One region of the Priestia sp. MDV22-iso46 genome, then DNA from elsewhere that is predicted to be linked to it. Evidence: riboswitches for the same ligand, from Rfam matches in the RefSeq annotation. Region 1 holds a riboswitch; the other holds the start of a gene.
What was found. A riboswitch is a leader RNA that binds a small molecule or an ion and turns the genes downstream of it on or off. The one in region 1 is predicted to bind cobalamin.
Positions count from the first base shown of each region.

Region 2: linked by a shared signal. The riboswitch ahead of AC4NPH_RS23550 (ribonucleoside-diphosphate reductase subunit alpha) and the one ahead of metE (5-methyltetrahydropteroyltriglutamate--homocysteine S-methyltransferase) in region 1 are both predicted to bind cobalamin.

Region 1 covers NZ_JBZVWT010000003.1:155,958-159,136, reverse strand. Annotated here, with positions in the region: gene metE (5-methyltetrahydropteroyltriglutamate--homocysteine S-methyltransferase) at 1-1,319, opposite strand, end outside; cobalamin riboswitch at 1,470-1,658, opposite strand; SAM riboswitch class I at 1,738-1,848, opposite strand; gene AC4NPH_RS18000 (hypothetical protein) at 1,929-2,180, opposite strand; gene AC4NPH_RS17995 (metallophosphoesterase family protein) at 2,480-3,179, opposite strand, start outside.
Region 2 covers NZ_JBZVWT010000006.1:16,786-19,964, reverse strand. Annotated here, with positions in the region: gene AC4NPH_RS23550 (ribonucleoside-diphosphate reductase subunit alpha) at 1-1,441, opposite strand, end outside; cobalamin riboswitch at 1,575-1,760, opposite strand; gene menC (o-succinylbenzoate synthase) at 2,041-3,144, opposite strand; gene AC4NPH_RS23540 (o-succinylbenzoate--CoA ligase) at 3,148-3,179, opposite strand, start outside.

The DNA of each region.
Region 1 (3,179 bases):
AAGCTTCCAATCGTTGTCGTTGGAAGAAGCGGCAGTTGAAACGCTTCTTGCTGAACGCGTTGACGTACGTCAAACGGCGCTTGTCGCGCTGCTTTATAGCTGTGCAGCTGCTTCAGCTCTTTTTGCACGTCTTGATGATTTCGAAAAGATGAACCATTTAATGCTTGAATCGCCTGTTTGCTTACGTTTATTTCTTCTTCTATCGACTCTTTTCCTTGCTGCACTGCTTTTGTTAAAAGCGTGATTTCCTTTAGCTTTTCATCTGCAAAAGAGAGCGCATTTTTCAATACTGGATCAATGGTTTCTTCATTTTTCACCGTGACAGGAACATGTAATAAACTTGATGAAGGCTGCAGAATCAAACGGTCTTTTGATACGGCTTCTTCAATTTCACTAAGCGTTAAAAGCTGTTCGTCCAAGTTTTCACGCCAAATGTTGCGTCCGTCAATCACTCCCGCAGCCAGCACTTTATCAGTTGGAAAACCATATTTATTAAGCGCAGTGAGATTTTCGCCTCGGTCATGCACAAAGTCTAAACCGATTCCTTCAACAGGAAGAGACACAACTTCTTTGTAGTGATCAACGCTGTCAAAATACGTTTGCAAAATGACTTTTACATTCGGTGCCGCTTCCTTCAAAGTTTGATAGACTTCTGTGTAAAGCGCCAGGTCTTCTTTTGATAGCGTTGTAGATAAAATTGGCTCATCTATCTGTACCCACTCTACTCCTTCTGCCTGCAGCTCCGCTAAGATAGTTGCATAAAGCGGAACAAACTGTTCAACTACTTCTTTAAACTCACTTTCTTTATATCCTTTTGACAGCTTCACAAATGTTACTGGACCTAAAATCACGGGCTTGCCTTCAATATTCAGCTTTTCTTTTGCTTCTTTGTAAAACTGAAGCGGGCGATTCTCTACAAGTGCCGGCGTACATTCCTCAAGCTCCGGTACGATGTAGTGATAATTTGTGTTAAACCATTTTGTCATCGTAGAAGCTACCGCACCTTTTGTTCCTCTCGCGATGTCAAAATACGTTTCAAGCGATACTGGTCCTCCGTTATACTCAAAGCGCTTTGGCACTAGACCGAACATAACAGCTGTATCTAACACGTGATCGTATAAGCTAAAATCGCCGACTGGAATCAATTCAATTCCTGCGTCACGCTGTTTTTTTAGATGCGCTAGACGAAGAGCTTTAATTTCTTGAAGAAAGATACCTTTCTCTAGCTTTCCTGCCCAAAACTGCTCAAGCGCTTTTTTCCATTCTCGTTTTTCACCAATTCTTGGATAACCTAAGTTCGAACTTTTTACACTGCTCATTTTTTCCACTCCCTGTATATTTTTTTATCGGTAAACTAAAAAATCTCTCTTTTCGAAATGAAAAGAGAGATAATACGCATACTTAACTAGAGTTGAGACAGCCTGTTTTTCTCAACACGTATTCCTCACTCCTCTCTATATCCCGTAGAGCTTAAGTGCATACAACAGGCAGGTCTCCTGACTTAGGTTCATCGCTTCCTATCCCTTCCCATTTCAACATGAAACAGTGGTTAATAAGTTGCTCCCCATTACAGTGGCGGGACCGCGCCGGCTTTTCACCGGTCTTCCCTTTTAAGCTGCGTACATTCGTTACACAGCACCTGATGCATTTTTATAAAATTGTCCATTCAAAACATATTCACATAAAATAAAAAGCCTCTCTATCACGAATAGAGAGGCATAGTATCTATGAAATCCTCTCTTATTTTTCAAAGCTGTACGCTTTGCAGGATGTAGCACCTTTTCAACAAGAATGTTAAATGGTTGCCGGGCTTCACAGGGCCAGTCCCTCCGCCTCTCTCAATAAGAGTTTTAATTGTTTATAATATTTTGAATGTAGAGTCATCTTAACACCTTAGATTTATGTTGTCAAAAGAAATTTCAAAAAAATTAGTTTTTAGGAGGCGCTGACGCTAATTTTTGCCTTAACAATTTGTAATCGTCTTTTCGGTGCGTTTCAATTAAATCTTTGGCTCCCTGGTGATATCCTGACGAATAAATATACTCTACCGCTGTTTCGATAAGCTTTCTTTTTTCTTCGGCACACTCCCGGTCCATTAAGGGGAACAGTCTACCTAAAAGGTCATTTAAATCTTCCTTGATAAAACGATCAAGTCCTTCTTGCATCTTTTCGTTTGCCATGATTGCTCCTCCATTTGCTGTGTATGTTCTAAGCCTCTATAAACAGGCATTTCACTGTAAATTTTAAGATAAAGTTAAGTCATTAAACAGTATATCAAGTGAATGTTTTTCTTCAATTACATATGTAATACAAATATATGACAAATATAGAGAATATATCATCATTCATTATCTATTATAACGTTTGACTGAGCCTTCTGCTACAAGGTTTCTGTAAACATTATGCATAATCTTCCAAAAGTCTGCCTGTGAATTACGGGCAGGCTTTTGGCTAAACATAGCTTTCTATTCTCTTGTTTTTACAAACAATTTCTTCGAGGTCGTCCAAAATCCTTCCAAAGAAGAGGTCCTAATATGTTGTACCTGCTTACAAAAAACTCCGTAAAATTATAATTATTTAAAATTAAAGGCTGCTCAAAATCAAGAGGAGCACCGGCGCCTCCTGACAATACAAAATCAGTGCCTCTTCCAAGCGTAAACGACCCGTTTCTATTTTTTCTAATAAACTGTTCGTCATATGCATGCACGTGGCTAACGAGAACTTTTTTCACGCGGTGTTCTTGAATTAAATCAAAAAATTCTTGACTTTGAGGAGTCGTTACAGGAAACCCTTCAAGATTTGACCACCGGCCAATATTTGGCTGCGCATGCATGGCTACAACGGTATTACGAGGAGCATCCTCTAGCTGCTGCTCTAAATAATTCAGCTCTCTATCTGTAAATCCATATATTTTATTCTTGGGACTGATGACATTATTTAATGCGATGCACCGAAAGTTGAAGACAGGAATATCAATGACCCAGTGTGCCTTTCCGATAGTGGCTCTGAAGTTTTCGAGATTGCTTTCATCAAGGTACAGTTCATCATGATTCCCTACGCATACAAACATAGGAATGTTTGATGCGATTTTTTCGACAACCTTAACAAAGTGCTCCAAATACTCTTTTTTCCCTGTATAGACGGTGTCTCCCCTATGAATAATAAACAGCGGGTTCAAT
Region 2 (3,179 bases), on a different contig from region 1:
AAGAAAGATTACATACAACAAAATCGCCCGGATTCTTTGTAATAATAATTTTTCCGTCTTCCGTAATTTCCTCTGTTACGACCGTTGTGCTTTGGTTTTGCGTAATTTCTGTACATAAGTTGCTGCAGTAGATTATGCCCTCGTGGCGGTTTTGATTAGCTCGGTTAACCGTATCACGATAGAACATATAAGGCGTTCCGGTTTCAAGCTGCGAAAGCATAATGCGCTTGAAGATTTCAATAGCAGGTACTGTTTCTCTTGAAAGCTGTTCATTATTTACACACTCAGCGTAACGAGTGCGGAACGAACCGCTGCCTTCTTCTTCATCATAAAAATCTTCTAACGAGTAGCCCATCAGCGTACGAACTTCGTGAGGATCGAATAAGTGCCAGTCTTCACGTGCCTCTACTTTTTCCATAAACAAATCTGGCAAACATACGCCAGTGAATAAATCATGCGTGCGCTGACGTTCGTCACCATTGTTCAAACGCGCGTCTAAGAATGAAAAGATGTCTTTGTGCCATACGTCTAAATATACGGCAATAGCTCCTTGTCGTTGACCTAGCTGATCGACACTTACAGCCGTATTATTTAGCTGTTTCATCCATGGAATTGTTCCTGATGATACGCCTTTAAAACCTTTTATATCACTTCCTCGGCTTCTAATATGACCGAGGTAGACACCAATTCCGCCTCCATTTTTACTAAGCGTGGCCAAATCTGTATTGCTATCATAAATACCGCGTAAGCTGTCATCAATCGTATCAATAAAGCAGCTAGATAGCTGTCCGTAGCTCTTTCCTGCGTTTGAAAGTGTTGGTGTGGCAACCGTCATATATAGACTAGAAAGCGCCCAGTACGCTTCTTTTACTAATGCTGTTCGATTTTCTTTCTTTTCTTGAGACATCAGCGTCATAGCAATGATAAGAAAACGTTCTTGCGGTAATTCGTATACGCGCTTATCATGTGATGTCGCTAAATAGCGATCTGCTAATGTCAACAATCCAATGTATGTAAATAAACGATCGCGTTCAGGAATAATGACTGAAGCAATTTCATTAATTTCTTCTTCTGTATATGTTTTTAATAGCTGCTTATTATAAATGCCGATTTTTGTTAGTTTTTGAATAAGCTGATAAAACGAACCGTACTTCTCTTTTTTATCGTAACCTCGGTTGTCCGCTGCTTTTCGATATAGTTCGTTTAAGTAGACGTCTGCCGCTACGTACGTCCAATCGGGTTCTTCCATTGAAATACGCTCTAAGGCTGCCAAAATTAGTACGTTTGCAACCTTTTCGTCCGTCATATTTTCCTTTACTGTAACAGTTTGAATAACCTTTTCCTCATACAAAGAAAAATCAAGCTGCGTAAATTCTTTTTTTAAACGTTCAATATATGCAGTTAATTCATGTAGAATTGTAGGCTTTAATGTATTCACCATAAATATGGCTCCTCTCTTCACTTCAAAATAAAAAATCGCTCACCGTACCTCGGTGAGCGAATAGAACGAAGATAGAAGAAGACACTAAGTCTTTTCTCAATCCTCGCTCTACCCTCTCACCTCCCGAAGAAGATAAAACGACATAAAAAAGGCAGGTCTCCTGACTTATGCTTCTTTTTACTTTAAGGCCTTCCCATGATGTTTACTCACAGTGGATCTCCTTATTTCATCAGCATTCACAGTTGCGGGGACAGCTTTGGACTTTCACCAAATTCCCTTTTAAGTCTTTTTATCAGACACCTTTTTCACTGGAAAACACAAAATATAGTATTTTATTATGGATTTCAAAACAACATATTGTGTTATGTTATAAACACATTATATAGGACAACTTAGAAAACTATCAACCTATTTTCAAAAATAATTTTGTTTTTTACGATAAAACTCTTCGACCTTTTTCATCAAACTATTCCATCATAACATGTTTTGACACGCTTGATGGAACAATGTGCTCTTTTTAAAAAATTTGTCCTATTTTTCTACTAAACATTGACAACCTCAATAAAAAAAACCGTTTTTCATAAAAAAACGGTTTTTAATTATTTGTATTCTTTTTCAAATGCTGTGATTGTTTTGATAAACTTTTTATCAATATCGTATCCTATCCCCGGTTTTCCCTTCACCTTTATTACTCCGGCTTCTACCTCTACTTCGGGCTTAATAATATCTTTTTCCCAATAGCGAGACGACGCAGAAATATCACCTGGTATCGTGAAAGAAGGCAGTGTGGCAAGGGCGATATTATGAGCTCGTGAAATCCCTGCTTCTAACATTCCTCCAACCCAAAGTCTTACACCATGCTGGACGCATAAATCATGAATTTGCTTTGCTACGGACATTCCGCCAACTCGACCGATTTTCACATTGATAATCTTACAGCTTTCTTGTTCAATTGCATGACGTGCATCTTCATAGCTCACAATACTTTCATCTAAGCAAATCGGCGTCTTCATTTGCTTTTGTAACAATCGATGATCAAGGATATCATCAGAACTTAACGGCTGTTCGATCATCATTAAATTCAATTCATCTAGTTTCTTCAATGAATCACTATCGCTTAACGTATAGGCTGAATTGGCATCAGCCATAAGAGGAATGCTTGGAAATTCATCTCGAATTTGTTTCAGTAGCTCATAGTCAGCACCCGGCTTAATTTTCACTTTAAAGCGCTTATAGCCATCTTTCATGTAAGTCTTTATTTGTTCTTTCATTACGGAAATGTCATTTAAGCCAACTACCACTCCAGCTTCTACAGCAGGCCTTACTCCGCCAATTACTTCAGATAACGGCTTATTTTGCCGCTTTGCATACAAATCCCATACAGCACAGTCCAAAGCTGCTTTAGCCATGTTATTTCGCTTTAGAGGTTTGAATAGCTTTTGAACATCCTCTGGTTTTTGAAGCTGCTGATGAAGAAGCGAAGGAATTAAAAAATCGTCTAACATATGAAAACACGTCTGAATCGTTTCTTCCGTATACCAAGGAGATGAAAAAGCAACGACCTCTCCCCACCCTGTAAAACCTTTTTCATCTTCTACTTCCAGCAAAATCAATTCTCGATCCTGCACCGTACCATAGCTTGTTGAAAAAGGAGAAAGAAGCTTCATGTCAATTTTATAAAGATGTACTTTTTTTATAATCATCGATTAACTACCTTTCTGTATGAACGATGATAGCT